One region of the Actinoallomurus oryzae genome, then DNA from elsewhere that is predicted to be linked to it. Evidence: riboswitches for the same ligand, from Rfam matches in the RefSeq annotation. Region 1 holds a riboswitch; the other holds the start of a gene.
What was found. A riboswitch is a leader RNA that binds a small molecule or an ion and turns the genes downstream of it on or off. The one in region 1 is predicted to bind cyclic di-AMP.

Region 1 (15,746 bases):
CCGTCACCCGGCCGGCGCCGCTCGGCACGATCGACCGGGACGTCGCGCAGCAGCAACTCGACACGAACCTCATCGGCCCGCTGATGCTCGCTCAGGCCGCCCTGCCCCGGCTGGAGGACGGCGGCGGCACGATCGTCAACATCACCGCCAACGGCCCAGGGCGCGCCTTCCCGGGCAACTCCGTCTACGGGTCCACGAAAGTGGCCCTGGACTTCCTGACCCACACCTGGGCCGTCGAGCTGTCTCCGCGGAACATCCGGGTCGTCTCGGTCGCTCCTGGGATCACACAGACGCCCGTGCTGACGCACGCCGGGTTCACCCCCGAGGAGATCGCCGCGAGCCGCGACGAGATCCTCGCCCGCGTCCCGCTCGGGCGCGCCGCACGGCCCGAGGAGATCGCCTGGTGGATCGTGAACGTCGCGCGCCCCGAGGCCGGCTACCTGACCGGTTCGGTGATCCGCGTCGACGGCGGGATCAACATCGCATGAGGAGCGTTCACCCGAAAGGTAATCTCCGACCGTGTTGATCGGCGAACTGGCCCACGAGGCGGGAACCACCGTCCGCGCCCTGCGCTACTACGAACAACAGGGCCTGCTACACCCCCGGCGTACGGCGAACCGGTACCGGGACTACGGCGAGAACTCCATCCTGCGGGTCCGCAACATCCGGCTGCTGCTCTCGCTCGGCTTCACCGCCGAGGACCTCCACGCGTTCCTGCCCTGCCTCGACCAGGACATCGAGGCGAACCGGTGCCCGGGGAGCGCTTCGGTCATCGCGGGCAAGCTCACCGAACTCGAGGGGAAGATCACCGCGCTGGCCGAGATACGGGACCGTCTGAGCGTGTTCCTCGACCGCGTCAACGGCGGTTGCGACAGGGACGGGCTCTGACCGTACGCCGCCCGCACGGGTCGCCGGGGCGTTCGCCGAGATATCGGTGTACATCCCGCCTTTCGTGGCCGGGCTTCGCTCTGCGCTAGGCGGAAAGAACCAGAGCGGCATCACCCACAGTGACCATCCTTGAAGACGCCAGGCCATCTCCGCATGTTCCGGTTGGCCATCACGTCACGGTCCGTTAATGTCCCACGGTGTCACCGGCCGGTTCCCGGCCGGACCGCCGAGTCGCCTCGCGCGCAAGCCAGCGCGCCGGGCGAGCCGGGGACCCACTCGCGGAGCGCTTCACGGGACTCTCTCCCATCGCGCTCGGTCCCGGGGTGAATCCGTAACCGGTAGGGCTTCTCCTTGGCCCGAACCCGTCAGCTAACCCGGTAGGCGGCCCAGGAGAAATGAGGAGCACCTGAATGGAGCCTTCGCGAACCGCGAAAGCGCATCATAGGCCGCACCGCAGCCGCAACACCGTGGTCGCCGGCATTCTTCTCACCGGCGGACTGATCCTGCCGTCGCCGGCGGCCGAGGCGAAACCGGCACCCCGGATCGACGCGCTCCGGCAGCAGGCCGACCAGCTGAACACCCAGCTCGAACAGCTCACCGAGCAGTACGACGGGCTGCGCGTCCGGCTTCGGCAGGCCCAGCGCGCCAGCACGATCGCCAAGGCGACCTCACAGCGCGAGACCAAGGCCCTCAAGGCCATCCAGCAGCGTGTGGGCCGGCTGGCCGCGCTGCGCTACATGCACAGCGCGCCCGACGAGGCCCCGGCGCTGTTCTCCGCCAAGGACCCGCAGGCGCTGCTGGACCAGGCCGCGACCCTGCACTTCTTCACCCAGCAGGACGACACCCAGGTCCGCCAGCTCACCCAGGCGATCCAGAACGCCGAGCGCGCCTGGCAGAACGCCCGTGACCGGGCTTCGCGGTCGGCGCTGCTCAAGGCGCAGCTTGCGCAGAAGAAGGCGACGATCGGCAAGACGCTCGACAAGCTGCGCAGGCCGCTGCTCAAGGACGCCGTCGAGCGTGCCGAACGCGGCGAGAGCGTGCCGGAGATCCCGGGCGGGTCCACCAAGGCCATCGGCGCCGTACGCGCGGCGCTCACGCAGCTCGGCGTCCCGTACGTCTGGGGCGGCGCCACGCCCGGGAAGGGGTTCGACTGCTCCGGCCTGACCATGTGGGCGTACAAGCAGGTCGGGGTGAACCTCCCGCACTACGGCGGCGACCAGTGGAACGCCGGCGTCCACGTCTCACGGAGCCAGCTCCAGCCCGGCGACCTGGTGTTCTTCTACTCCGACATCCACCACATGGGGATGTACCTGGGAGACGGGAAGTTCATCCACGCGCCGCACACCGGCGATCACGTACGGGTCGCCGACCTGGCCACCCGCCCGTTCGCCGGAGCCGTACGCATCGTCTGATCGACGTAAGCGCCGTCTTGAGAGTCGTACGCATCGCCTGACCGGCGCACGCGCGATCTTGAGGGACGCACGCATCGCCTGGACGACGCACGCGCCGTATGAATCGAGGGGCCCCGGGCACGGGGCCCCTCGCTCACTTCGTCGTGCGGTACATCTCCGCGACCATGAACGCCAGGTCGAGCGCCTGGCTGCGGTTGAGCCGCGGGTCGCAGGCGGTCTCGTACCGCTGGTGAAGGTCGTCTTCGACGATCTCGTGGCCGCCGCCCACGCACTCGGTGACGTCGTCGCCGGTGAACTCCAGGTGGACTCCGCCCGGGTGGGTGCCCAGCGACCGGTGGACGTCGAAGAAGCCCTCCACCTCGGCCACGACGTCATCGAACCGGCGGGTCTTGTAGCCGCTCTCCGCCTCGAAGGTGTTGCCGTGCATCGGGTCGCAGATCCACGCGACCTGCGCCCCGCTCGCGGTGACCTTCTCCACCAGCGGCGGCAGCGCCTCGCGTACGCGGCCGGCGCCCATGCGGATCACGAACGTCAGGCGGCCCGGCTCGCGCTCGGGGTCGAGCTTGTCGATGAGCGCCAGGGCGTCCTCGGCGCTGGTCGTCGGGCCGAGCTTGACCCCGATGGGGTTGCGGATGCGCCGCATGAACTCCACGTGCGCGCCGTCGAGCTGCCGGGTGCGCTCGCCGATCCACAGGAAGTGCCCGGACACGTCGTACGGCAGGCCGGAGCGCGAGTCGATGCGGGTCAGCGCCCGCTCGTAGTCGAGGATCAGCGCCTCGTGGCTGGAGTAGAGCTGGACGCGGTGGAACTCCTCCGGGTCGGCGCCGGCCGCGTGCATGAACGCCAGCGCCCGGTCGATCTCGCCCGCGAGCCGCTCGTAGCGGCGCCCGGCCGGGCTGTTCGCCACGAAGTCCTGGTTCCACGCGTGGACCTGGCGCAGGTCGGCGTACCCGCCCTGGGTGAAGGCGCGGCAGAGGTTCAACGTCACCGCGGCGGCGTGGTAGGCCCGCAGCAGGCGTCCCGGGTCCGGCGTGCGGTCCTCGGCGGTGAAGCCGAAGCCGTTGACCATGTCGCCGCGGTACGCGGGAAGCTCGACGCCGTCACGGACCTCGACCGGCTTCGACCGCGGCTTGGCGAACTGGCCCGCCATCCGGCCGATCTTCACGACCGGCACGCTCGCGGCGTACGTCAGGACCACCGACATCTGGAGCAGGGTCTTGAGCTTGTTGCGCACGTCGTCGGCGGTGGCGCCGGAGAACGTCTCCGCGCAGTCGCCGCCCTGCAGCACGAACGCCTCGCCCCGCGCCACGGCGGCGAGCTGCGCGCGGAGCTGGTCGCACTCGCCCGCGAACACGAGCGGCGGAAGCTTGGCGAGCTGGTCGGCGACGACGCGCACCTGAGCGGGGTCGGGCCAGTCGGGCTGCTGGGCCGCGGGAAGATCGCGCCAGGAGTCAAGGAGGTCCACGGGCACCTAGGGTATCGACCATTACGCCATGCCCGGGCAGCCGGCCGCCCACGACGCGGCGCCCTTGCCCGGTCTTGGGGAGACCCATACGTTCCGGGCCGCCGTCCCGGCCCCTCGGTAGGGTCGAGGGGACTCACAGCCGGGGACAGCGATGGCCAGGGGGCATGATGGGCGCAAGTGACGATCTCGGGCAGGCCGGAAGTGTGCGGGAATGGCTGCGGGGTCTGGAGGTGTTCGCCGGCCCGCTGGCGGACTTCGATCCCGCCGGCGCCCCGGCCGAGCCGGTCGACCTGTTCCTCGGCTGGCTGACAGCGGCGGTCGAGGCCGGTGTTCCCGATGCGCACGCCATGACGCTGTCGACCGTCGGCGAGGACGGCGGCCCCGACGCCCGGGTCCTCATCCTCAAGAACGTGGACGCCGACGGCTGGCAGTTCGCGGTGCACGCCGGCAGTCCCAAGGGCCGTCAGCTGGCGGATCTGCCCCGCGCGGCGCTCACCTTCTACTGGCCCCTGCAAGGCCGCCAGGTACGGGTGCGGGGCACCGTGGAGCCCGCGTCCCCCGAGCAGAGTGCCGCCGATCTGCTGGCCCGTGCGCCCTCCGCCCGCGCCGAGGCGCTGCTGGGCCGGCAGAGCGGCCATCTGGAGAGCGCCGGAGAGCGCGACCGCGCCTTTCGCGCGGCGCTGGCCCGGATCGAGTCGGACCCCGCCCTGATCAGCACGGAGTGGACGCTCTACACCCTCGTTCCGATCGCGATCGAGTTCTGGCAGGCCGACAAGGACCGCGTTCACACCCGGCTGCGTTACGAACGTCCCGATCGCCACAGCCCATGGGAACGCCACATGCTGTGGCCGTAGTTTCCTTCCCACCGGTCCGGTTTCGGGCCGGATCGCAGTTGATCGCCTTCATCACGGGCGCGGCCCGCGTCTGCGATGATGGGCCGACTCCCCGCAGACAGCCGACGACGCATGAGGTTCTGACATGAGCACCACCAGCCGCGCCTACGACATCTGGCTCCGCAAGCCGGAAGAGGCCCAGCAGCTCCTGGAGTCGAAGCGGGCCGATCTCGAAGGCGACGGGCTGTCGCTGCTGTCCTGGCTCGTCCTCACCAACGAGCGCGACGACCGGAAGACCGAGCAGATCGCCAACGCGGCCATCGCGGCGGGCGGCGACACCCGTTTCGCCACCGCCGCGCTCGCCGAGGTGTACAAGTGGCGGGGCGACTACAACCGCGCCGCGGACATCGTCCGCGCGGCGCGCGAGAAGTACCCCACCATCCCCTGGTACGCCCTGACGCTGGCCGACATCCTCAAGGACGGCGGCCGTATCGACGAGGCCGAGGCGCTCCTCGAGTCGGTCGTGAACGACTCCCAGCTGCGCCGCCACGCGCTCAAGCGCCTGTCGAAGTGGGCGGTGGACCGGGGCGACAAGCCCCGCGCCCTGAAGTACCAGACCGACCTGATCGCACTGGCGCCCGACTACCTGGTCTACGCGTCGGACTACACCCTGCTGGCCCACCTGCGGCTCGAGGCGGGCGACCCCGCGGGCGCCCGGGACGTCCTCCAGCGCGGGGCGTCCATCTACGCGGGCAACATGCAGATCAGGGAGATGCTGCACCAGCACTTCGGCGAGACCGCCCCGGCCAAGCCGCCGACGGTGGCGCCGGTCGACGAGCGGACCGTCGGCGCCCGCCGCATCCCCATCAAGACCAGAATGATCACGCTGCGCTCCGGCATCCTCCCGGTGATCCAGGAGGCCACCGCCGGGCAGCTGCGCCCCGACGACATCCTCGCGCTCTCCGAGAGCCCCGCCTCGGCGGGCCAGGGCCGGATGATCCCGCTGGAGATGATCACGCCGGAGGGCATGGCCAAGCAGCTCAGCAAGTTCGTCGGCAAGATCGGGCCGCTGCACAGCCCGGCCGGCATGCAGGGCGCGATCATGGAGGCCGGGCGCGCGAAGGTCCTGCTCGGCGCCGCCGCGGGCGCGGCCGGCAAGCTCGTCGGCAAGCGCGGCTGGTTCTACCGCGTCGCCGGGCCGGGCGCCGCGATGATCGACGACGTGGCCGCCGCCCTGCCGCCGCACGACCACCACCTCCTCTTCGGCCCCGGCCGTCCGGACAAGCTGTCGGAGGAGCTCGCCGCGGCCCTCGGCTGCCACGTCTGCGTCGTCGACGCCAACAACCTGACCGGCGCGTGGGTCGTCGGCGCGTCGGCGGGCGTCGACCGCAAGTGGGTGGAGAAGGTCCTGTCGGACAACCCCGCCGGCAACGAGGACGAGCAGACCCCCATCGTGGTGATCCGCAAGATCTGAACGCACGTCGGCGGGCCCGGGAACGCCCGGGCCCGCCGACCACCGGAGTGCACGCACGTTCCGGGTGCGTGAAGGGCCGGTGAACTCTCCGTGCCACCCCGCCGGATCGGGCCGGCGCGAGCCTACGATCTCCTGATCGCGGGGCGGGCGGGGAGGCGGGATTCATGGGCGGCGTGCTCACGATGGCTCAGGCGATCGCCGAGCTCATCGCCCAGCGCCAGGAGAACCTCTTCATCGGCGTCCTCATCATCGTGCTGGTGACCACGCCCATCGCCGACCGCTACTTCATCCGGCGCCGGCGGATCGACTACCGGGTGCTCTACAACTCCAAGATCGGCTTGAACCCGGTCGCGCTGCGCGACGACGCCTCCGGCCCATCCGACCCGGACGACCCGAGGGACCCACGCCGGCGCCTGAGCCTGTACGCCGACCTGCTCGACCGGATGAGCATCGTGATCGTCCGGGTGCGTAACACCGGCGGGTACGACATCGAGCCCGGCGACTTCGGCACGGCGATGTCGTTCACGTTCGGCAAACGCGTCATCTGGGACGCGCGGATCTCCGACGCCTCGAGCGACGAGCTGCGCAGGAACATCCGGGACGGGATGGAGTTCTTCTCCCAGGCGCCGGGAGACGGCGCGCAGGCCGCCGACGACGACAAGGGCATCAGGGCGGTCCGCCGGCTGCTCGGGGACCGGCTCCGGCCCATCCTGCTCGGGCCCGCGCCGTCCGGCCCGGACAAGGCCGCCGCCCCGGAGTGGCACGGCGTGCGGCTGCCCGAGCTCGCGCTGCGCCGGCGGGAGAAGTTCAAGCTCGTCGTGGTCCTGCACGAGCCGGGGGCTCCGGAGGACCGGGCGGGCCAGAGAAAGATCACCAAGGACTTCGACGTCCGCGGGGCGATTCACAGCGGCGTGGTCAAGAACGAGAAGGACCGCCGCCGGATCAGCTGGCCGCGCGCCGCGTTCGCGCTCGGCGCCCTTCTCGCGGTCGTCCTGGTCTTCAACGTGGTGGGCGCCTCACTCGGGTCCTCCCCCGAACCGGCGGTGCGGTGCGCGAGCGGTCACCTGCGGCTGGAGGGGTCCAGCGCCTTCTCCGAGCCGCTCGGCTTCATCTCCGGCGAGTACACGAAGGCCTGTCACTCGGCCGCGATCGACCTGCGGCTCACCGGCAGCCGTGCCGGCATGCACGACCTGATCGACGGAGGCGCACCGGCGCCGGACGGGCTCGCCGTGCTCAACGACGGCCCGAACACCACCGGGCCGGCCGCCGACCTGCGGACGCACCCGGTCGCCGTGATCGTCTACGGCGTCATCGTGTCGGACTCGACCGGCGTCACCGATCTGCGCGCCGACCAGATCAGGGACGTCTTCAGCGGTCGTTTCCACTGGTGGGACCAGCTCGGCGGCCGGCATGTGCCGATTCGCATCGTCGGCCGCGACGGTGAGTCCGGCACCCGCCAGATCCTCCAGGACAAGCTGCTGCTCGGGCGTTCGGAGGGCGCGGCGTCCTCGACCGAGTGCGCCGAGCAGAGCCCGCCCCCGCACGCCGCGACCATCCGGTGCGAGTTGCGTACGACGGGCGAAGTGATCGACAAGGTCGCCACCACGCCCGGCGGGATCGGCTACGCGGACGCGCCGACCGCCAAGACCGAGGCCGCGCGGCGGCAGACCTTTCACGTCGTGACCCTCGGCGGCAGGCTGCCGGAGGCCACGAGCATCGCGCAGGGCTATCCGTTCTGGACCGTGGAGTACCTCTACACCGCGGGCGATCCGGCCCCGGGCTCGCTGCTGCGCCGCTTCATCGACTACCTGGGCGGCGCCGGCGCCCGGGCCGAGCTGAGCGTCCGCGGCTACCCGCCGTGCATCGACCGGAACGGCGACCGCAACCCCCTGTGCGCGAGCCCGCCCTGAGCCCGCCGGTCAGCGGTGGGCGGCGATGACGGCCTCGCGCGCCGCGCGGGCGACCTGTTCGACGTGCCACTCGCTCAGGCCTTGGTGGACCGGGAGCGCGAGCATCTGGTGACGGAGCGGCTCGAGCTCGGCGAAGCGCGCACGGTCGAGCAGCGGATGGGCCACCGGCCAGATCTCGATCGAGCGTACGCCGCGTTTTTGCAGCTCGGCGATGGTGCGGTCGCGCTCGGGCACGCGTACGGGGAAGTAGAGCGGCGCGACGCCGTCGGGCAGCCCGCGGAACCGGTCGAGGCAGATGTCGGGCAGGGCGTTCAGCAGGATCTGGTAGTTGCGGCGGCGCAGCTCGCGGATGCGCTGGCCGTCGGCGCCGTGCACCGCCCACTCGGTCATGCGGGAGGGCTTGGACGCGGCGTTCTCCATGTCGGCGACCTCGAGGTCCCACTCGCCGATGACGACCTCGGTGAGCGTGCCCGCCTGGACCGCCTGCTCGGTCTTGCTGACCTTGCGGAAGACCTTGGTGGCGGGGGCGCGCAGCACGCCGGCGCGCGACTGGGCCGCCCAGCCCATGCCCTGAGAGGCGATCGAGCGCGCCATGCCCTTCCACGGCGGCCGGCCGGTCGCCTCGATGGACCCGCCCCGGATGAGCACCGCGCCGCCGTCAGGCACGCCCAGCGACTTGCGCGGGCAGAAGATGGCCGCGTCGCCGCGTGAGCCGATCGCCCCGCCGCCGTCGTAGGAGAACAGCGCGTGCGCGGCGTCCTCGATGACCCGGGTGCCGGGCGGCAACGACGGCATCGGGAAGCCGTAGTAGGAGATGAGGTAGGTGGCATGGCACTGCCGCGCCACCCGCATCAGGTCTTCCTCGTCGACCTGCAGCGTCGGGAAGACCCGGTAGAAGAGGACCTCACAGCCGGCGAGCCGGGCCGCCTCGACCTCCGAGCCGCAGTGGTAGGCGGGCATCGCGATGCGGGTGCCGGCGCCCAGGCCGAGCGCCTTCAGCGCCAGCCAGATGGCGCCACGCCCCAGGTGAGTGAGGGTGAGCCCGTCTCTGTCGAACGGGAAGAGCCGAGACCGCCGCGTCACCAGGGAGGCCGGCTCGAGTGGCGGATAAACGCTCATCAACGGGTCGCTCATAGTGGCAACACCTTACTGGCCGACTTGAGCCAAGATATGGGTTCGCCCGCCGGAGAAACTTCACGGCGGCCCGGCACGTCGTACCGGTCAGAGGTGATGCATGGACCTGTCCACACTCGGCGACGTCTGGCACGACGTCATGGGCACACAGCCGCACCCCCCGTGGTGGCTGGTCACGCTGACGGGCGTGGCCGCGCTCGGGGCGGTGTCGGTCCGTTCGGTGTGGCACGTGCTGCGCAACGTCGTGACCATCGCGCACGAGGGCGGGCACGCGCTCGCCGCGCTCGTCACCGGCCGGCAGCTGCACAGCATCCGGCTCCACTCCGACACCTCGGGCGTGACCGTCTCCAGCGGCAAGCCGTACGGCGCCGGCATGATCGTCACGGCGTTCGCCGGCTACGTCACGCCGCCGCTGCTCGGCCTCGGCGCGGCCGGGCTGCTCGCGACCGGGCACATCACGGCCATGCTCTGGGCCGGCATCGTCCTGCTGGCCGCGATCCTCCTGCTGATCCGCAACGTGTACGGCGTGGTGTCCGTCGTCACGACCGGCGCGGTGATCTTCGCGGTGTCCTGGTTCGCGTCGCCGACCGTGCAGGCGGCGTTCGCGTACGCGTTCACCTGGTTCCTTCTGCTCGCGGGCGCGCGCCCGGTGGTGGAGCTGCAGACCAAGCGCGCGCGGGGCCGCGCGCCCGACTCCGACGCCGACCAGCTGGCCCGGCTCACCGGCATGCCGGGCCTGATGTGGGTGTTCGGCTTCGGGATCGTCGCCGTCATCGCGCTGGTGGCGGGCGGCGCCTGGCTGCTGCCGGACTCGCTGCCGCAGCTGCCGAACTGGTAGCCGTCACTTCACCGGCCGGCCCCGTTCGGCGTCGACGATGTACCAGGTCGTGCCGTACGCGTTGATGCCCTGGCCGTTGATGTCGCCGGGCCCGACGTCGCGCGCCGAGTAGTACAGCGGCCAGCCGTTGTACTCCACCTGGGTCGGCCCGTCGGTCCGGCCGATCGTGCCGAGCCAGGCCGAGTTCACCCCGGGCCCGGCGTTGACCTGGCCGTTGGTGAACAGCGGCGGCCAGTCCTTCGTGCAGGCGCCGGTGCAGTGGGACTCGAAGTCGGCGTTGTCCTTGGCGGCCACGTAGATCGTCTTGCCGCGGCCGTCCTCGAGGATCCTGCCGTACCGCGTCTGCCTCGACCGGATCTCCAGCGGACCGGCGCCGGGCGGTGCCGACGAGACCGGCGGTGCGGACGAGACGGGCGGCGGCGTCTCGCCGGACGGCGCCGGCCGAGGCTCCGGCGACTCGGCCGGCGGGGACGCCGACTCCGGCGCCGGCGACTCCGGAGCGGCCGACGACGGCCCGCCGTACCCGCCCGAGACGGGTACGGCCCGGTGTCCTCCGCCGCAGCCCGAGGCGAGCAGGCCGAGTCCGACGGCCAGCGCCCAGACGGCCCTGACTGCCTTGCGCATGAAAGTCCGTTCCTCGACGTGAACGTGGACAGTGGGCGGTGAGCGCGGGGCCGACGGTCGCCGTGGCGGCGCCGCCCACGGGCGTGGCCGCCACCGGCGAGACGCACGGCCCGCGCCGCGGCTACTTCTTCTCGATCTTTTCGCCCTTGGTCGCGTCCACGACGTACCACTTGGCGCCGAAGGCCTCGACACCCTGGCCGTTCATGTCACCGGGCTTGGTGTCCTTGGCGAAGCGGTAGAGCGGATGGTTGTTGTAGGTGACCTGCTTGGTGCCGTCGGTCCGGTCCGTCGTGCCGAGCTTGCTCGCGTCGACGCCCTGGCCCGCCGTGGCCTTCTCGGTGGTGAGGACCGGCGGCCACTGCGTCGCGCACTCGCCGGTGCAGGACGACTTGCCGTCCTTGTCCTTCTCGAACAGGTAGAGCGTCATGCCCTTGTCGTCCACCAGGATCTTGCCGAGGCTGGTGTCCTTGGCGTTGATCGTCACCGGCCCGGGCGCGGGTGACGTCGTCGCCCCGGGCGACTCGGTCGAGGTCGGCGGCGACTGGGGTGACTCCGTCGCCGGTGGGGACTCCATTCCGGGTGAGGTGGGCTGGGCGAGGCCGCCGGACGACGGCACGGCCTTGTGTTTGTCGCCGCACCCCGCCGTCAGCAAGCCGAGGCTGGTGGCCAGCACGCAGGCGGCCATGACTCCCTTGCGCATTACTGTCGCTCCTTTCACACGGTGACGTGGAAGGCACCAGCAGGCGTCCGGCGTGGTGCGCCGTCACGCCCCGCGTTCGCCGTAGCCGGGAACGTCTGGCCTGCTCGTCGAGGCCGTCCCCCCGTGTGCCCCCGCACGGAGGTCCCTGCCCGTCCGTTGTTAAACGGGAACCGATCCGATTCTTAACTGAGCTTGGGAAAGCGCGGCGCGCCATTCCCGGCGCGCGGGGATCAGGAGTTCAACTCGGCCAGGGCTTGCCGGAAAAAGGCGAGCGCGGTCTCCCGCTGGTCGTCGGCGGACAGGAGCGTGGCGTAGGTCAGCGACGCGCCGCCGAACGCGGTGTCGTTCCAGAAGCGGCCCGCGCGCCGGTGCCACGGGGCGACATAGAGGTACGGCTCGGGGTGGGCACCGTCGCCCGGGGAGGCGCCGAAGGTGGCGCGCCGTCCGGCGGCGTCGTCACCGAGCTCCACGGCGGCGTCGAAGTGCTCGGGCCACAGCTGCACGCGGCCGGGCGCGCAAGGGCGAGCCGAGGAGCGAGTGGAGTGGCCGGTGAGGGACGAACCGGCCGCGGAGGGAGTAGCGAGGGGAGCCCGGGGGTATGACTTGCGGCCCTCGAAGCGGAGCTGTTCGAGCACCGACCAGGCGAAGCCGAACCAGGCGCCCAGCGCCTCGGCGGCGGCCGGGTTGACCGGCAGATGCGTGTCCGGGGCGGCCGGCGTGGCCGGAAGGTAGACCTCCGGCGGCATGCCGAGCCGTACGCCGGCGAGCGAGGCGGCCTCCCCGAGCGTCGCGGGCGTGTGGACGGCACCGCCCACGACCAGCCGGCCGGCCTCGACACGGACCTGTTCGTCGTCGCCGAAGTAGGGGGTGCCGAAGCCGCCACGGGTGAACCGCAGCCCGATCTCGCCGTTGGCGGCGTGCCGGGCGGGCGCGACGACGTGCTCGGCGAGCGCGTGCAGCGACCGCCGGGTCGCGACGAACGCGCGCGGGAGCGGCGCGAGCCGGCGCCACGCCCCGAGCCAGCGGTCGGCGCAGAAGGAGGCCAGGTCCGGCCGCTCGGCCGCGAGGTCGTCCCAGCTGCGGCCCAGCCCGGACACGGGCGTCACCAGCCGGACGCCGTACGGCCCGGCGAGGGGGTCGTCGGCGTACCAGGGCGGCTCGGTGACGGCGGGCGGCGACGGCTCGAGCACCCGGACGTCGTACTCGCCGCCGAGCAGTTCCCACGCCTCGCGCCGCGGGCTCGTCGTTCCCCCGGTCATGAATCCCCCCTCGTCGGAGGATGTGACCACAGGGACACGTTTCCGGTTCTTTCGCTTCGCTCGGTCATGGGGTTTCCGGGCGCAGGGCGCGGCTGTTGCCGCGGAACTCGGCGATGACCTCGCCGCCGGCCCGGCGGACGGTCACGTCGTACACCCCGGAACGGCCGAAGCGGACGCGTTCGACGGCCTCGGCGACCAGTACGTCGCCCGCCCGCGCCGGGGCGACGAAGACCACGTCGGCGGCGGCCGCGACGGTGACGATCTCGTAGGTGTTGCAGGCGAAGGCGAAGGCCGTGTCGGCCAGCAGGAACACGTAACCGCCGTGCGCGATGCCGTGGCCGTTGACCATCGTGTCCGCGACGGTCATGGTCGCGCGGGCGCGGCCCGCCGCGACGTCGCTGATCTCGATGCCGAGGTGCCGTGACGAGCGGTCGGCGGCGTACATCTTCTCGGCGCAGCGCCGCGCCACCTCATCGGCCTCCGTCACGCCCCCAGTGGACCACGCTTCGTTGATCAGGGGAACACCTCTGAGCCCATGATCCCCGCATGAGATATCTTCATGATTGTGTATCGGAGCGAGCCCCTCGTCGCACGCCTGCACGTCGACCTCCGGCGGCAGGCCAGCGCGCTGTGTGCGGCCTGATCTGAAGTCTCTGAGCCTCCCGCCCCTGATCAACGGACGTCTCGCGTTCCGGTCTTGATCTCCCCCTTTTCCGGTCAACCCACGGCTGTCATCCTCTGTGGCAGTCGTGTCATGCCGCCGCCGTCCCCCTGAATGGGAAACCTGTGATGCGAAGAAGCGCTGCCCTGCTCACCACCGCCGCCCTGCTGGCCGCCGCCGCGGCCTGCTCGTCGGACAACGGCTCCTCCTCGTCGGGGAGTGGGGCGTTCGACCCGAAGAACTGCCAGGGAGGAACGCTCTACATCCTCAACCAGAGCGACCCCACCTCCCACCACCTCGACCCCGCCCGGATCTACACCTCCGGCGGCGGCGCGGTCCCCTCTCTGATCTTCCGCACGCTCACCACCCGGCACCGGGTGCCCGGGGAGGCGGGCGACCAGGTCGTGCCCGACCTGGCCACCGACATCGGCAAGCCGAGCGACGACGCCAAGACCTGGACCTATCACCTGAAGGACGGGCTGAAGTTCGACGACGGCACGCCCATCACCGCCAAGGACATCAAGTGGGGTGTGGAGCGTTCGTTCGCACCCGAGCTGCCCGGCGGCATCCCGTACCTGCGCGACTGGCTGGTCGGCGGCGAGGACTACAAGGGCCCGTACAAGGGCAAGGAACTGGACTCGATCCAGACGCCGGACGACAAGACGATCGTCTTCAAGCTGCGCAAACCCGAGGGCGACTTCCCGTACGTGGCGACGGCGACGCAGTTCGCCCCCGTACCCAAGGCCAAGGACGACGGCACCGGGTACGAGAAGCACCCGGTGGCCAGCGGGCCGTACAAGGTGCAGTCGCACGAGCAGGACAAGAGCATGGTCCTGGTCCGCAACCCGTACTGGTCGCGCACGGTCGACGACCAGCGGCTGGCCTGCCCCGACCGGATCGAGGGCACCTACGGGCTGAACGCGGCCGTGATCAACCAGCGGCTCAGCTCCAGCGCCGGCAAGGACGCGAACGCCATCACCACCGACACCGACCTGTCCCCCGCCGAGCTGGCCCGGATCACTAACGACCCGAACCTGAAGAAGCGCGCGGTCAAGGGTGAGTTCGGCGAGACCGACTACATCGCCTTCAACCCCAAGGTGAAGCCGTTCGACGACATCCGGGTGCGAGAGGCGGTCGCGTACGCGATCAGCCGCCAGTCGGTGGTCAACGCGGCGGGCGGCAGCTCGCTCGCCAAGGCCGCGACGACCTTCCTGCCCGACCAGGCCGCGTTCGGCTACCAGCCCTACGACTACTTCCCGGCCGGACCGGGCGGGAACGCGGCCAAGGCGAAGGAGCTCCTCGCCCAGGCCGGGCACCCGAACGGGCTGACCGTCACGCTCGCGCACCGCAACGCCGACTACAACCACGACGGCCCGGCCGTCGCCACCGCCGTGCAGGCCGCGCTCAAGCAGGCCGGCATCAACGTGAACCTCAAGGCCTACGACGACGCCTCGTACGGCGACACCATCCAGAAGCCCTCGACCGAGCCGGGCATGTTCGTCACCACCTGGGGCGCGGACTGGCCGACCGGCGGGCCGTTCCTCGGGCCGATCTTCGACGGGCGCCAGATCCTCAAGGACGGCGGCAACTTCAACGCCTCCCAGCTGAACGACCCGAAGATCAACGCCGAGTTCGACGCCATCAACAAGATCACCGACCCGGCCCAGGCCCGGCCGCGCTGGGGCGCCCTGGACGCCGAGATCGGCAAGCAGGCGCTCACCGTTCCGCTGATCCACCCGATCTACATCCGGCTGACCGGCAAGAACGTCAAGAACGCCTACCTCGACCAGTGGCGCGGCTCCTACGACCCGGCGATGGTCTCGGTCAAATGACCGCGAGTGAGCCCGACGCAGCGAGCGGAGTGGTCGGCGTCCTCCCCCGGAGGACGCCTCCCGCTCCGCCCGCGGAGCGAGTGAGGAGGGCGAGCGGGCGATGACGGCTGAGCTGGTCACCGAGGTCGGCGCCGCTCCGGAGGCGCCGACCCGGGGCCGTCAGGTGCGCCGCCGGTTGTTCGCCGACCGGATGGCCATGACGGGCCTCGTGGTGGCGGTCGTGATGATCGTCGCCGCGATCACGGCGCCGCTGCTGATCCACCTCGAGGGTCAGGACGCCACCACCTACCACCCCGAGCTGCTGAACTCCGCGCGCGGCGGCGTGCCGCGCGGGGCGTTCGGCGGCGCGAGCGGCGCGCACTGGCTCGGCGTGGAACCCACGACCGGCCGTGACCTGTTCGCCCGCGCACTGGGCGGCGCGCAGATCTCGTTCGTGGTCGCGATCGGCACGCTGGTCGTGCAGCTCCTCCTCGGCGTCGGCATCGGGCTGGCCGCCGGGCTGGGCGGCAAGATCGCCGACTCGTTCCTCGGCCGGCTGATCGACCTGTCCATCTCCTTTCCGCAGCTCATCTTCGCGATCGCGCTCCTGGCGATCGTGCCGGGCGACTTTCCCCGGCCGCTGCTGCTGATGATGGTCATCGGCCTGTTCGGCTGGGGCGGCACGGCGCGGCTGGTCCGCGGGCAGGTCCTGTCGCTGAGGACCCGCGACTACGTGG
Region 2 (15,056 bases), on a different contig from region 1:
AAGCCCTCGAATACGCCTATGCCCAGCTCGGCAAGCCCTACATCTACGGCGGCACCGGCCCGAAGGGCTATGACTGCTCCGGCCTGACCATGATGTCCTGGCGCGCCGCCGGCGTCAGCCTCCCCCGCGTCGTCCCCGACCAGTACGCCGCCACCCGCCATGTCGCCAAGTCGGACCTGCAGCCCGGCGACCTGGTCTACTTCGACAACCTCGGTCACGAGGGCATGTACGTCGGCGGCGGCAGGTTCATCCACGCCCCCCACACCGGCAGCGTCGTGAAGTTCGACAGCATGTCCAACCCCTGGTACGTCTCGCACTACGTGGGCGCCAGCCGGCCCTGACAGATCTCGCACAGATGGCCCGGCAAGCCGGCTTGCCTCATCCGACCGCGGCGTCGGCGGGTACGAACACCGACACGACGATCCGGCCCCCTTGGCCATGCCCCTCGCCGAGCGCGTCGAAGGTGAAGTGCTCCATCGGCAGCAGGTGGGTGCCGCCGATCGTGACGGGCCTGCGCACCTCGTACACCGCCGGCCAGGGACACCGGTAGAGGCATCCGAGCCGCTCGCCGGTCCGGTCGGTGGCGAAGACGATCGCGCCCGTCCGGAACGCCGCGTCGATCTGCGCCTGCACCCGGACGGTCGCCCCCGGCCGCGGGTTCGCGGCCCACATCTTCTCGACCGCCGCGCGCGCCGATGGACGTGAGCGCCACAGTGTGCGCCGACCCGGGTCGGTGAGAGACCAGATGTCGGTCCTCGACGGACCGCGGGCGACGAGCGAGACCACGGTGGTGGGGTCTCGGGCGTCGAGCAGGGCGGGCATCGCGGCGACCTGGCCGAAGAGGAACAGCATCCGGAGCGCGTACCGCAGATAGGCGGCGGTCATCGCCGACCATGACGGTTCATCGAGGTCCGGCTGTTCCGTGTACTCGATCGCCGCGGCGGCGTTGTCGAGTAGCCAGCGAAGCCAGAACAGATCCTCCTCATCCCCGACCGGCGCCCGGACATGGTCCGCCAGGGTGGAGCCGGCCCGTGCGTGAACCGCCCGGAGGGCTGCCGCCATCGCGGTCGACAGGGGATAAGGACCGTACGTCCGGTTCGGCCACCCCGGCGGCTCGGCCGGAAGGTGCACCCGCTCTTCGACCCGGTACGAGGCGTCGGCCGCGGCATGGGCGGCCTGGGACATCCAGCGGCCCGCCGGACCCAGGAACGCCAGTATCCGAGCCGACGCCTCGGGGCGTACGGCGCCGAGAGAGCGAACCCGCACCGCGTCGAGCAAGTGCTCCCCGACCATCTGCAGGACGTAGGCGTTCCATACCGCCAGCAGCCGACCCGCGAAGTCAGGCGGGAACCGACGCGGTGCCGTACGTCCATGGAGAAGTTCACGGCGCAGGCGCTCCGCGTCATCCAGCTCCCGGCGGACGAGCCGCCCCGCGGACCGGTACTCCTCGAAGGTCCGCAGGGGCAACCCACCCTCCAGGGGCCGGACCGCGCGGATCGGCGCGGCGGACGGTTTCCTGCCCACTCGGCTCCTACATACCGGCCATCGCGGACGCGCGCTCCGACGGGCGAGCGCTCGCCATCACCGAGTGCATCGAGTCCCAGAACGCCAGTTCTTCATCCTCCTCCAGGCCGGAGATCCTCCCCCAGAACTCGCGATCTTCCGCTTGGGCCGCCGCCTCGGCCGTGAAGGCCGGCATCACCGCCGTACCGACGTCGGCCTCGTCGAGGTGCGCCGGAGTCATCTCGGCGGGGAGCTCCACCGGCCTGCGGTGGTGCTTCCCGCGCTTGCGGAGCTGAACGCCGGACGCGGGGACCGGCACCTTCACCCTGGACCTGGCGATCGCCAGCGTGGCCGTACCGAACACCACGACGGCCAGCAACCCGGTCAGCATCCCGCTCTGGTCGACCAACGGCTGCTCCGGCGCCGCGTGAGAAGTCTGCGCCACCTGCTGCTGCGCCCCGACGTCCCCGACGATCTCCCGCGGCGACAGCGCCGGTGCCGAGTGCTTCGGCTGGTACTTCTGCTCCGTCCCCGGTACGGGCTTGCCCTTCACCTTGACCTTGGCGGGATAGCCGAAGCCGACGACCTGGCTGACGTCGCGATCGGCGCGTCCGAGCTTGTTGTTGTGGTTCGCCTCGATGGTGGTGAGCTTATCGCCGTGGACCTTCTCCACGATCCCGACATGTTCGATGTCGCCGATGCTCTTGCCGCCCGAGAAGGAGAAGAACACGATGGCGCCCGGCTCAGGCTTGTGGCCCCACGCGTGGTGCTTCTGGAACCAGCTCGCGTGATCGGGCGTGGAGGCGAACTCCCCCGTCCAGTCCTCGACGCCCGCCTTGTCGGCGGCCCAGGCGAGGAACATGTCACACCACGGCGCGGTGTCGTAGCCGCCGCCGTGGGCGACGTGCTCGCCGTACCAGTTCCCGTACTTGGTGTAGCCGCTGCTCTTTTCGCTGTAGCCGAGCTCGGCCCTGGCGATGTGCAGCAGTTTCTGGCCTACCGGATCCATATCTCTCCCTCACCCGCCGACCGGGTTAGCTGACGGGTTCGGGCCAGGAGAAGCCCTACCGCACACGGCGGATTCACCCCAAAGACATGGGTCCCCGGCTCCAACGACGCTGGCGGCGCCACCGGATTAGGCGTCCGGGCCCCGCCTTCGGATGAAGACATGCCACAGCCCGGCTACGACGCAACGTAGTAGAGACCGTAATCAAACACAACATCAGCCCCAAAAGCGACATTCGTTAACGCCCAGTACGGAACCCTCATCTGGTCCGGATCCTGTACGCGGCAGGGCGGAGGAACAGGCGGTGTGCGAGGTGACACCGCAGTTGCTCCTACGGAGGTTAGGAGATTTCGGCGGGTCAGGCCGTCGCGGCCGTGGAATGAGCGTGGGCGTGCACCAGGCCCGCCGCCGGAACCGCGGCCCGTACGCTCTCCTCGACGGAGGCGTTGATCCGATCCGCGTCGGCGAGGTTGAGACCGTCGCCGAGACCGGTCTCGACCTCGAGCGCCAGCGTGCGGCCCATCCAGCGTCCGCGGACCTCGGCCGACCGCACTCCGGGCACCCGCGCGGCCGCGGCCTTGGCGGCGTCAAGGTCATCGGGGTCGACGCCGTCCATCAGGCGGTGGACCATCTCGCGGGTGACCTCCACGCCGACATGGCAGATGAACAATGTGACGGCGAAGCCGGCGATCGGGTCGCCCCACCGGTATCCGGCGACGACGAGCGCCAGCCCGATCAGCGCTCCGACGGAGGAGATGGCGTCCAGCCACGAGTGCCTGGCGTCGGCGATCAATGTCGCGGACCGGATACGCCGCCCGACCTTCAGCTTGTAGCGGGCCACCAGCTGGTTGCCCACGATGCCGATGGCCGCACCGGCCATGCCGACGGCCGGATGACTCGTGGGCGCCGCGTCGAGCAGCTTCCGCACGCTCTCGTACCCGGCGAACAGCGCACTGAGCCAGATCACCAGCGCCACGCCCAGCCCGGACAGGTCCTCGGCACGCTCATACCCGTACGGATAGCGGGCGGTCGGGGGCCGACGTGAGATCCAGAACCCGGCGAACACCACCGCCGAGGTGGACACATCGGACAGGTTGTGCAGCCCGTCACCGAGCAGGGCGACCGATCCGGTCACCAAGGCCAGGGCCAGTTCGACCACCGCGGTGATCGCGAGCCCGGCCGCCGACACCGCCATGGCGCGGTTGGCCGCACGCCGGTCGGCGGCGTCGTCTCGTACGGTCTCCAGCATGCTCATGACAGGGCGACTCCCCGGGGTCTCTCCGACGTGCCCGGCCATTATAGGAGAATATGTGAATACCTGTTCACCTGTTGACGCGCGGTAGCATCGCCGTCATGGGACACGGCGTGGACGGGCGAACGACCCCCGCCGCCCAGATCGACCTTCAAACCGCCAAGACGGTCGCCGAGACGATGCAGGCCCTCGCCACACCGAGCCGGCTGCTCATCATGGCCCGGCTCCGCCAGGGCCCCTGCCCGGTCGGCGAACTCGCCGACGCGGTCGGCATGGAACGCTCGGCGGTCTCACACCAGCTCCGCCACCTGCGCCACCTCGGCCTCGTCACCGGCGACCGGCAAGGACGCAGCATCGTCTACCGCCTCTACGACGACCACGTCGCCGCCCTGCTCGACGAGGCCGTCTACCACATCGAACACCGCCGACTCGGCGCGACCGACCAGCCCCCGGCGGCGAACCTGACCGGATGATCACCACTGTGAGCGCAGCTTCGCCGGGGCCGGCCCGCTGCGGCGGGCGACCTCGGCGATGTCGAGCAACTCGACCATGCCGCTCCCGTTGACTTGAACCGTGCTTCAAGTGCCAGCCTTGCGGTCATGACAGACGTACTGCTCGTAGCACGCGACGGCGGCGGCACCGCATCGGCCGAGATCCGGGTGGCCCGACGTCTGGTCGCACACGGCCACCGGGTACGGGTCGCGGGGTCGCCGACCATCGCTCACCTGGCATCCGGACTGGACTTCCACCCCATCGGGGACACTGACCCGACACCGCTCGCCAAGCACCTGAGCGACCGGCTCGACGGTGCCGACATCGTGGTGGCGGACTGTATGTTGTACGGCGCGCTGATCGCCGCCACCGTCGGCGACGTACCGTCCGCCGCGCTGATGCCGACCGTCTACCTGGCCGACCGGCGGGTCGGCTCGACGATGGCCGCGCAGCCGAAGTGGGGACGGGTCCGGGCCGCGATCAACGACGCCCGTCGTGGTTTCGGCCTGCCCGAGGTCGCCTCGGTCACCGACCAGATCCTTGCCGCCGACCGGGTCCTCGTGCTCACCAGCCGCGCTTTCGAACTGCCGGACGTACGGCCGCCGGCCCACGTCACCTACGTCGGCCCGCAACTCGACGACATCCCGCCCGGCGACTGGCGGCCACAGTGGACGGACAAACCGCTGGTGCTCGTGAGTTTGAGCACCAGCGACCAGGGCCAGGTCGAGCTGCTGCACCGGCTGCTGGCCGCGCTCGGGCAACTGCCGGTACGCGCACTGGTCACCGTCGGCCCGGCGGTCGACCCCGCCCGCTTCGACCCGCCGGACAACAGCACCGTGGAACGCTTCGTGCCGCACTCGGCCGTCCTCCCGCACGCCGCACTGGTGGTCACCCACGCCGGCCACGGCACAGTCATGGCAGCGCTGCGTGCCGGAGTACCGCTGGTGTGCGTGCCGATGGGACGCGACCAACACGACGTCGCCGCGCGGGTCCGCCACCACGGCGTGGGCGTCGGCGTCACCGCCGACGCCCACGTGCCCGCGCTGACCGGCACCATCCAGCAGGTTCTGGCCGATCCGGGCTACACCGAGGCCGCTCAGCGCATGGCCACCGCGATCACCGCTGAAGACCCCGACCGGGTCGTTGATTCGATCGTCGCAGCGGCCGGTTAGAACCGGCTGGTTCGGTGAGGGATGCTTCGGCGACGTGGGCGCCTGCGAAAGCCACCTCCGACATGAAGTCAACCGGACACATTGCCGACGGTGGGGAGACGCAGGAAGGACCGGCACACCAAGATCACTGTCGCCGAGGCGCCCCGACCGGGTGGCCGGGCACCGATCTCACCCGGCACCAGCGCGCTCGGAGCGGCCTGGAGAAAAATCCGGCCGGTCTCGCGGATGAGACCCCAGCCCGCCTTCAGCATGAGCATCGCCACCACCAGCGTCGCGACGGCGTCCGCCCGCGCGAACCCCGTCGTCATGACCACCAGTGGTCAGCGCCGTCGTCAGGACCCAGCGCCCTTCGACCTCCGGCGACTCGATCAGGCGTGCGATCGCCTCGTAGCAGAACAGGGCGCCCAGGACCAGCAGAGTGACGACGTTGAGCTGCGGCGACAGGATCTCGGCGCGTTTGAGCCCGTAGGTGAAGCCGCCGCGCGCCGGCCGGGCGGCCAGCCGCATCGCCGTCGGCCGGTCCGTCGGCCGGTCCGTCGGTCGGCCTCGCCGAGGCGCGCCACGCGGCCGCGTCCGCGGAACGCTCCGCGCCGGTGACGGAGCGAGGTGTACCGGCTGGGTTCGTGTCCGCGCCGGGCCTGCGTTCTCGCTCGTGTGGGCGACCACGATGAGCGCGCCGACCGTGATCGCGCCGAGTCCGGCGATGGTCACCTGTCGTCTTGAGAGGCGCCCGCCGGCCTGCTTGCTCGCGGCGAGTTTCAGGCCCACGACCGCCGTGCGTGTCAGTACGCCCGAGATGATGCTGAGCAGGATCGGCACGACCTTGCCGGGAATGGGGTGGATGGTCGCCGCGAGCACCCCGACGGCGGGTGCGACGCAGGCCACCACCAGCCAAGGAGCGAGACGTTGCTTGGCCATGTCCAACAGCGCCGCGAGCGCCAGGCCTTCGCTCGCCGAGTGCACCATGAGTGCGACGACGACCACGACCGACGCCGTGAGCGCCAAGGTCGCCCCCTCGATCGCCCGGTGCGTCGTCAGGGCCGCCGCCGTGCCCATCCCGCTGAACAACGCCGTGTCGACCGCCTGTTTGAGGCGGCGGTGGCGACCCGGTGCGTGCCGGCCCGCCGTCTTGTCCGAGTCCGCCTCGCAGCCGCACCCCTTGCGGGTGAAGTAGGTGATCACGAGGAAGCCGACCGCGGCGGCGACGGCGATCGCCCACCACGGCACGCCGGTCTCCGACGCCTCCCGCCAGGCGTCCGGCAGCAGGTCGGTCATCGCGATGACCAGCATCGTCGCGGACGCGATCGCCAGCCAGACGACCACCCGCGCCGAGTTGCGCCGGGCCAGCCACGCCCCCGCGAGGCTGGAGACCGACACCAGGCCGACCGCGATCCAGGCCTCGTAGCCGGGGCTCCGGCCGCGCTCGATGACGTTGATCGCCTCGATCCCCTGCGCTAGATACACCGGTGACACCTCCTCCTGAAGCCGGCCGCCGGGGGGATCGGGCACGGCGAGACGTACGGACGGCGGGACTTCGTCGTCCGATGAGACGGATCTGCTCAGGGCGGCCCGTTAAGGGACGTCGCCGCTCGGGCGCGTATCCGGTGCCGGGCCTGTTGGCGGACCGAGGTCGGCGGCGTGGGCCGTTCTCTTCTCGAGCTCGGTCAGCAGAGCGCGTAGCCGGTGGATCTGGTCCTGCAGTTCTTCTCGGATGCGGCCGCCGTAGGTGAGGGCTTCGCGCTGGGTCGCCTCGGCACGGTCGCGAGCGTCGGCGATGATGTCGCCGGCCTGCTCCTTGGCCATCGCGACCGCGCGGTCGGCGACCTCCTGGGCCAAGGCGATGATCTGCGGGGCGCTGCCATCCGCCGGCGAGCGCGCCGGGCGCCGCTTGAGCTCCGTGTTCTCCCGAAGGATCAGCTCCAAGGTGGCCTCGACCTGGTCGAGGAAACCGTCCACCTGAGCCATGTCGTAGCCCTCGCGGACTCGTACGGTGGCGAAGACCTTGTTGCGCACGTCGGCGGGGGTGAGCAGCCGGCCGTCGGTGGGCAGGTGCAGAACCGGCGCCGTCTCGGCGTGTGGATGGGGATGATCGTGTTCCGCATGGGCTCCGTAGGCTTCGCCTTGTGGCGGGTCAAGGCCGCTGTCGCCCGTGGAACGCATGGGCAGTCTCCTTCTGACGCCGTGGCTGGTCCGTCTCCGCAAGGCGCGGTCGGCCCGTTACCGTCGACTGAACCTTTGTTTGCACACGGAGAGTTGCCCTCCTACTTCCTGTAGTAACCATGACCGAGCGGATACCTCTCTCGGAGCAGACAGTGAGCGGGATGTCACCCGGGTCGGCCGACCCTGAGGTCCTAAAATCCGTAGGAGAACCAGCGGGCGGATATCGGTGTCGTCGGTGCGAGTGGAGACGAGCCGTACGATCGGAACGGGGGTTGCCGATGGCGATCGCGGGTCCCTTGGAACGCGTGATCATGGAAGCGCTGTGGGACGCCGACGAACCCCTGCTCCTGCGCGCGGTGATGGAACGCATCAACGCCGGCGCGGGCAAGCCCTCGGCGTACACGACCGTGCAGACCGTCGCTGACCGGCTGGTCCAGAAGGGGTTCCTCGTCCGAACCCCGGACCGCAACGCCTTTCGCTACGCACCGACCCGCAGCCGCGAGGAGCACGTCGCCGAGATCATGGTCGATGCGCTGGCCGGAGTGAGTGATCGAGGACCGGCCCTCGCCCGCTTCGCCCAGACGATCGACCCTCAGGACGCCCACCGGCTGCTGCTCGAACTGGCACAGCGCTCGCGACCGCTACGTTCGTCCTCGGCCGGGGACCGCGAACGATGATCTCAATCGCCGCTCTGGCGACGGTCAGCATCCTGCTCGGAGGCGCGGCCGGCCCCGTGCTGGCTCGCAGCCGCTGGCCGCTCCGGCTGCCGGGCGTGGCGATGGCGGCATGGCTCGGGACGCTGGCCGCGACGCTCGCCGCGCTGTCCGGCCTGGTGGCCATGGCGCTGTTCGACAGACCCGGCTTGGGCCATCACGTGATCGAGTGGCTGCTGAGCTATCTCAAGCATCACAAATATCCCAGCAGCGACACCACGTACCTGATGAGCGTGCTTCCTCTCGCAGCGGCGACCATCCTCGCCATGATCGCGGCGAGACGCTATCGCCGTACCGTCACCCTGCGTCGGCACCACCGCGAGGCACTCGACTTCGTGACCCAGCCGTCGCACGATTTCCCGGACGTCCGCCTCATCGACCACCCGGTGCCCGTCGTGTACTGCCTGCCCGAGCGCGAACGGCAGATCGTCATGAGCAGCGGCGCGCTCCACCGTCTCGACGCCACCGAACTGCGTGCCGCCCTCAGTCACGAACGCGCCCATCTCGGCAAGCGCCATCACCTGATCCTGACTCTCGTCGACGCCGCGGGCACGGCGCTCGCCTGGCTGCCCAGCTTCCGCGCAGCCTGCGACCACCTGCCTCCGCTGGCCGAGATGGCCGCCGACGACGAGGCGGCCCGAAACAGCGGTCCGGACGTCGTCGCCGCGGCCCTGCGGAAACTCGCCATATCGCCGTGTCCGGCCGGCGGACTCGCCGCCGGTCCGGCCGATCGGTCCGTGCTCACGCAGCGACTGGCCCGCCTCGAAGGCGGAACGACACCGCATGGAACATACGTCCACCTGCTGAGCCGGACGGCGATCGCGCTCTCGGTCGCCATCCCGGTGGTGGTCTGTGCCGCCTGGGCCGACGCGATTCCGCTTTTCTGCTGAACGAGGCCGCCACGCTCCTAGACCTTGTAGGAGGTTTCCACGCGCCGGCGGCCGCTGACCCCCGAACAAGCCCCTAGCGCGGAGACAGCGAATGACCACCCATGACCCGCAGGACGCCCCCCACGCTCACGGTGATCACGACAACGCCGACGAGGGGCACGCGGGACACTCCCACGGCGTGAGCGCGGACGCCGACCGGCGGTGGCTGGCCGGCGCTCTCACGTTGATCGTCGCCTACATGGCGGGCGAGGTGATCGTCGGTCTGGTCGCGCACTCCCTGGCGCTGATCTCCGACGCGGCGCACATGCTCACCGACGCCGCCTCGATCGTGCTCGCTCTGGTAGCGATGCGGCTCGCCGCCAAGCCCGCGCAGGGCAGCTACACGTACGGGCTGAAGCGCACCGAGATCCTCTCGGCCCAGGCCAACGGAATCAGCCTGCTGCTGTTGTCGATCTGGCTGGCGTACGAGGCGATCCGGCGGCTGATCGAGCCGCCCGCCGTCACCGGCGGGCTCGTGCTCGGCACCGCGCTGGTCGGCATCGTGATCAACGTCGGCGCCGCCTGGATGATCTCGCGCGCGAACCGCACCAGCCTCAACGTCGAAGGCGCGTTCCAGCACATCCTCACCGACCTGTACGCCTTCATCGCCACTGCCATCGCCGGCCTGGCCATGGTGTTCACCGGCTTCGCCCGGGCCGACGCGATGGCCTCCCTCGCCGTCGTCGCCCTCATGCTCAAGGCCGGCCATGGACTCGTCCGCGAGTCCGGACGGATCTTCCTCGAGGCCGCTCCCACCGGACTTCCACCCGAGGCGATCGGCCGGGCAATGGCCGCCCGCCCGCACGTGGCCGAGATCCACGACCTGCACATCTGGCAGATCACCTCCGGCATGCCCGCCGCCTCCGCACACGTTCTGGTCGCCGACGGCGAGGACTGCCACGCCGTACGCGCCGACCTGGAAGCAGTCCTCGCCGAGGCATACAAGATCACTCACACGACGCTCCAGGTCGACCACGCTCCCACCCCGGCAGCGGCGGGAGGCGCCGGCCCAGAGCACTGTGAGGACTCCCACGGCCCGATCCACCGTCCTGCCGGATCAGTCACCGGGCCGGAAGTCGGCTAGGAGCAGCAGCCGCAGCCGGGCCCGCAGGTGCCGCGCTCGGACGAGGTGGCGGCCTCGGTCCCCGGGCGTGGCACGGGCGCACAGCAGCTCTCGCCGCGCCAGGCCTCGCGGCCTTCCTTGACGGCGACGGCGGCGATGACCAGGGCGGCGATGGGATCGGCCCAGTACCAGCCGAGCAGCATGTTGAGCCCGAGCCCGACCAGGAGCACCGCGGACAGGTAGGTGCACAGCAGGGTCTGCTTGGAGTCGGCGACCGCGGTGACCGAGCCGAGCTCGCGACCCGCGCGGCGCTGAGCGTACGACAGGGCCGGCATGATCACCAGCGACAGGGCGGCCAGGACCAGCCCGGCGGTTGAATGCTCGGCATGCCCGGCACCGGCCAGGGTCCGGACGGCATCGACGGTCACGTAGACGGCGAGCGCGAAGAACGAGATCGCGATGATGTGCAGCGCCCGGCGCTCACGACGCTCGATGGTCGCGTGGTCGCGCGCGGAGAACTGCCAGGCGACCGCGGCGGCCGAGGCCACCTCGATGACCGAGTCGAGCCCGAACGCCACCAACGCCGCGGAGGAGGCGACCGTACCGGCGGTGACCGCGACGACGGCCTCGACGACGTTGTAGCTGATGGTCGCGGCCACGAGCCGCCGCACCCGGCGCGCGAGCACGTCGCGGCGGGCCGACGCCAGATCGATCGCCGATGCGGTCATGACAGCCCCTTCGCCGAGACCGCCGTGCCGTACGTGGGGCACAGCGCGACGGCACGGTCGGTGGCGGTCAGCAGGTGTTCGGCCGAACGCAGCAGACCCGGCAACTCCGGCGTGGCGATGAAGTAGAAGGACTGCCGGCCCTCGGCGCGATAGTCCACCAGCTTGCAACCTCGCAGGCAGGCCAGATGCTTGGACACCGTGGACTGCGCCAACCCCAGACGGCGCGTCAGGTCCACCACCCGCGCCTCGCCGCGACCCAACTGCCGCAGGATCGACAGCCGCGCCGGGTCACCCAGCGAGCGGAACAGCGCGGCGGCCGGCGCGAGGTCGTCCAGCACCTCATCCATTCCAAATTCGGAATCAATCGCCATCAGTCGATGGTAACTCCAGTACCGCCGTGTCGGCTGGACCTTGGCGCGGCGGAGGTTCGCCTGGCGAGATGGCCCCGGGCAGAGACGCCGGCGATCGACGCACTCGGCAGGGGCGGCCTGGTGTTCCACACGCCGGACTCGACCCCACGGCCGCCAAGCGAGCCGGCCGACCACTGGCTTCAGTCGTGCCCGCGTTCGTCTGGCCGGTCCTGCCACCGCGCCGCCAGGCGGATGAGAAGCGGGGCGAGCAACACCATGCAGAACAGGCGGATGCTCTGCACGCCGGAGACCAACGGAACGTCGGCCTGGGAGGCCGCGGCGGTGGCGGCGATCAGAGCCACGCGCAGGTATTGCATGATGGCGACCAGCCGCGCGTCGGCGCGCATACCCTCCGCGCAGGCGACCGCTGCCGCCGAGCCTCCCGCGATCATGCCGAGCAGGGCCGTCGGACGGTCGAGCCGGGCGACCCCGGCCAACAGCGCCGCCGCCGCCAGGCTGACTACTGGTGCCGACGACTCGGCAAGGCCGGCGCGTTCGGCGAAGTGTTCCTGGCGTTCCACGCCGGCGGTCCCGGTGAACAGGCGTCCCACGTCGGCGCTGCCTTCCTTGGCGGCGTGCTCGCCCCACAGGGTGCACTTGGCGTATGCGGTCGCCTCGCCGTGCATCGCGGTGTCGAGGTCGGTCTTGGTCTGTTCGGAGCCGACCTTGGGCGCGCCGGCTGGGACCGTGGGCGGGCCGCCACTCGCCGTGCCCGGGCTGCCCGCGTGGGCACAGGTCAACGCTCGCTGCGGGCCTTTTCGATGGCCGCCACGAAGGTCTTCAGCGACTGATCACCGAAGAGAAGGGTGCCGTTGATCAAGAAGGCCGGGGTGCCGGACATGCCGAGCGCCTCGGCAAATCCCATCTCGCTCCGCACCTGCGCCCGGGTTCCCGGGTCTCGACGGTCGGCGTCGAACCGGGACATGTTCAGGCCCAGCCGTTGTGCGATGCCGCGGAGATAAGCATCGTCCAGGTGGCCGCTGTTCTCGGGGAACCGGTGCGCGTACAGAGCGTCGTGGTAAGGCCAGAATTTGCCCTGCCGGGCCGCGGCCCGTGCGGCGATCGCCGCACGCTCGGACTCCTTGCCGATCCACGGGTAGTCCCGCCAAATGAACCGGACGACGCCCGCACCGACGTACCGGCGGCGCAGCTCAGGCTCGGTGCGGCGCGCGAAGGACGCGCAGTGCGGGCACTGGAAGTCGCCGAACTCTTCTACGGTGACCGGCGCGGAGTTCGATCCCAGCCACAGCGCCGGATCGCTCTTCGGTGGGGCGGGGCCGGTGACTGTGGGGGTGCCGCCCGTGGGACGTGGCGTGGCCGCACCCGTCGAGCCGTACGTCGGGGTCGGGGCGGTGCTCACCGACCGTTTCGACGATGACCCTCCGGTAAGGCCGACCAGCGCCAGAACCGCCAGCACCGCGATCACCGCAGCGGCCGACACCAGCACCCTGGCTCGTGAACCCGGCCGAGGCGTGATCCGATCGATCAGCCTCACCGACCACGCCCGTGTTCACCGGCACCGAGCGCTGTCAGCGGTTCAGCGCATAGTCCCGTCGAGTCCTCCAGCACCACACAAAAATACCCGTGGGAGCACCGCCGACGCCCCGGGGTGGCCGCTGCGGGCTCGGCCGGCGGGTTGTCGCTCTCAGCCGCGCAGAGTGTTCAGGGGGAATGCAGGTCGAATGCTGCGTCGGCGCGCCGGTTGTACGGGAGCTTGGCGAGTAATGCCGCAGGTGTTGGTCAGGGCGGAGAACACCAGGCCGCCGCCGACGGCTGCCGAGGCCCACGGATGCCGGGCACGATGAGGTCGGCGAGGAGTCCGAGTACGACCAGCGCGCACATCGATGACCGTGAGGTCGTCCAGGCGGGGATGCAACTGCTGCGGCGTCATCGCCGGGTTCATCGGTCAAGGACCTTTCTGGATCCATCAGTGGTGGCGTGGGCCCGACCGTTCAGGGTCGTTCCCCCACGCGGTGGTGGCGGTCTTAGTGCAGGGCGTCGATGAGCATGAGGGCGGCGATGGCCAGCAGCGTGATGCCGAAGACCTTCTGCAGAGTGCGACCGGAAATTCTCTTCACCCAGCGTTCGCCGCCCCAGGCCCCGAGGACGGCCGTGCCGGTGAACGGCCCGACGATCGCCCAGCCGACGGCGCCGGTACCCCCCAGCCGGGGAAGAAGAGCGGCCAGGGCGTTGGCGCTGATCACCAGCAGACTCGTGCCGATCGCCTCGCCCATGGGGAAGGCCAGGACAGACACCAGTGCCGGGACGGCCAGGAAGCCGCCACCGACCCCGAGCAGGCCGGTGACCGCGCCGAGACCGGCGCCCGCCGCGGTGGCCTTACCCAGCCCGGCCGCGGCACTCGGCACCGTGGCGGCTCCGGGGATGAGCATGCGCCCGGCGGCCAGGCCTGCGAGCAGGGCGAATGCCACGGTGAGCAGCGCACCGGGAAGTTTCACGGACACCGCTCCGGCGGCGGCCGCCGCCGGCAGCCCGGCGGTGGCGAACATGGTGCCGGTGCGCCAACGGACTCGTCCGGCCCTGGCGTGAGCGATCAGCCCGGTCAGGGAGGTCGCCGCGACGATCAGCAGGCTGGCGGTCGTGGCCTGGGAGGGGCTGAACCGCAGCAGGTAGATCAGGGCGGGGATGGCGAGCATGCTCCCTCCGCCGCCCAGGCCCCCCAGCGCCAGGCCGACCACACTGCCTGCGATGAGCGCCAGGATGAGCGTGGTCACATGACCTGCCCTTGGCCGGTACGGACGGGCAGGTCCGCCTGCGCCCAGGCCGGCGTGCCGCCGGTGACGTAGTCGTTGTGCAGATGGGTCTCCACCACGTGCGTGATCCGCATCCCGCGCCGGGCCGCCACGGCCATGACCCGATCGATGTCCCGGGGTGGGTCCACCGCCACCGCGGCAGTTCGCCCGCCGGGCAGGTAGCCGCGATTGCCCAGGCCTTTCAAGACCAGCGTCTCGACGAAGTACATGCTCTCCCCCTTCCCCGAATACCCAAGGGGGGTATCTTGCGTTTTAGGCGGAACATATATCCGGGGGGTTTTGCGGAACATGAGGACTGTCTTCGGGCAAGCCTGATGACGAGGGCGGTCGCGGCAACGTAAGTCTCCGCGCGAGACCATCCACCCTCCGCGATGCGCACGCTCCGCCCGCTCACAACCGCAGGCGCTCATCTACGGGAGGCCTATACCCCCGGGGGCACCGCGGATAGACGTTGGATCTTGGAGGTGCCCATGGGCGGAGAAGAAGAGGCGATGAACGCGGTGCTCAACCGCCTACGCCGTGCCCAGGGCCAGTTGGCCGGAGTCATCGCGATGATCGAGGCCGGGCGTGACTGCAAGGATGTGGTGACCCAGCTCGCCGCGGTCTCCCGCGCTCTGGACCGCGCCGGCTTCAAGATCGTAGCCACCGGCATGCGTCGTCCATAGCGAGCGGTGCCCACGGCGCTATCACCACACGAAGCTCCGGTTCATCCACCCTCTTCGTCTCCTTCCGGCAGGCCGCCCGGAGAGCGGGGTTCGGCCACGACGGCCCGTCGCCACCGCCAGACCGCTAGCGTCACGGTGACGACCGCCGCCACGAGCAGTACCAGCCAGTCCGGCACCCGCAGACCTGTGATC

Region 2: linked by a shared signal. The riboswitch ahead of ABEA10_RS49150 (CHAP domain-containing protein) and the one ahead of ABEA10_RS16885 (C40 family peptidase) in region 1 are both predicted to bind cyclic di-AMP.

The regions. Positions count from the first base shown of each region.
Region 1 is NZ_BAABHF010000019.1:589,168-604,913, forward strand. Features, by position in the region: gene ABEA10_RS16875 (SDR family NAD(P)-dependent oxidoreductase) at 1-488, shown strand, start outside; gene ABEA10_RS16880 (MerR family transcriptional regulator) at 520-888, shown strand; cyclic di-AMP (ydaO/yuaA leader) riboswitch at 1,132-1,287, shown strand; gene ABEA10_RS16885 (C40 family peptidase) at 1,356-2,300, shown strand; gene ABEA10_RS16890 (class II 3-deoxy-7-phosphoheptulonate synthase) at 2,434-3,765, opposite strand; gene ABEA10_RS16895 (pyridoxine/pyridoxamine 5'-phosphate oxidase) at 3,933-4,619, shown strand; gene ABEA10_RS16900 (tetratricopeptide repeat protein) at 4,744-6,072, shown strand; gene ABEA10_RS16905 (substrate-binding domain-containing protein) at 6,237-7,982, shown strand; gene ABEA10_RS16910 (DegT/DnrJ/EryC1/StrS family aminotransferase) at 7,992-9,116, opposite strand; gene ABEA10_RS16915 (M50 family metallopeptidase) at 9,217-9,954, shown strand; gene ABEA10_RS16920 (COG4315 family predicted lipoprotein) at 9,958-10,578, opposite strand; gene ABEA10_RS16925 (COG4315 family predicted lipoprotein) at 10,700-11,278, opposite strand; gene ABEA10_RS16930 (hypothetical protein) at 11,509-12,537, opposite strand; gene paaI (hydroxyphenylacetyl-CoA thioesterase PaaI) at 12,602-12,982, opposite strand; gene ABEA10_RS51135 (putative leader peptide) at 13,097-13,180, shown strand; gene ABEA10_RS16940 (ABC transporter substrate-binding protein) at 13,327-15,030, shown strand; gene ABEA10_RS16945 (ABC transporter permease) at 15,131-15,746, shown strand, end outside.
Region 2 is NZ_BAABHF010000068.1:1,753-16,808, reverse strand. Features, by position in the region: gene ABEA10_RS49160 (C40 family peptidase) at 1-341, shown strand, start outside; gene ABEA10_RS49155 (hypothetical protein) at 379-1,524, opposite strand; gene ABEA10_RS49150 (CHAP domain-containing protein) at 1,532-2,512, opposite strand; cyclic di-AMP (ydaO/yuaA leader) riboswitch at 2,512-2,655, opposite strand; gene ABEA10_RS49145 (cation diffusion facilitator family transporter) at 2,868-3,764, opposite strand; gene ABEA10_RS49140 (ArsR/SmtB family transcription factor) at 3,863-4,234, shown strand; gene ABEA10_RS49135 (glycosyltransferase) at 4,361-5,425, shown strand; gene ABEA10_RS49130 (cation efflux transmembrane domain-containing protein) at 5,594-6,889, opposite strand; gene ABEA10_RS49125 (DivIVA domain-containing protein) at 6,998-7,585, opposite strand; gene ABEA10_RS49120 (BlaI/MecI/CopY family transcriptional regulator) at 7,864-8,262, shown strand; gene ABEA10_RS49115 (M56 family metallopeptidase) at 8,259-9,188, shown strand; gene ABEA10_RS49110 (cation diffusion facilitator family transporter) at 9,280-10,311, shown strand; gene ABEA10_RS49105 (cation efflux transmembrane domain-containing protein) at 10,308-11,018, opposite strand; gene ABEA10_RS49100 (ArsR/SmtB family transcription factor) at 11,015-11,389, opposite strand; gene ABEA10_RS49095 (AbrB family transcriptional regulator) at 11,569-12,168, opposite strand; gene ABEA10_RS49090 (DsbA family protein) at 12,165-12,788, opposite strand; gene ABEA10_RS49085 (sulfite exporter TauE/SafE family protein) at 13,414-14,160, opposite strand; gene ABEA10_RS49080 (MBL fold metallo-hydrolase) at 14,157-14,408, opposite strand; partial or broken gene ABEA10_RS49075 (metal-sensitive transcriptional regulator) at 14,670-14,855, shown strand; gene ABEA10_RS49070 (cytochrome c biogenesis CcdA family protein) at 14,906-15,056, opposite strand, start outside.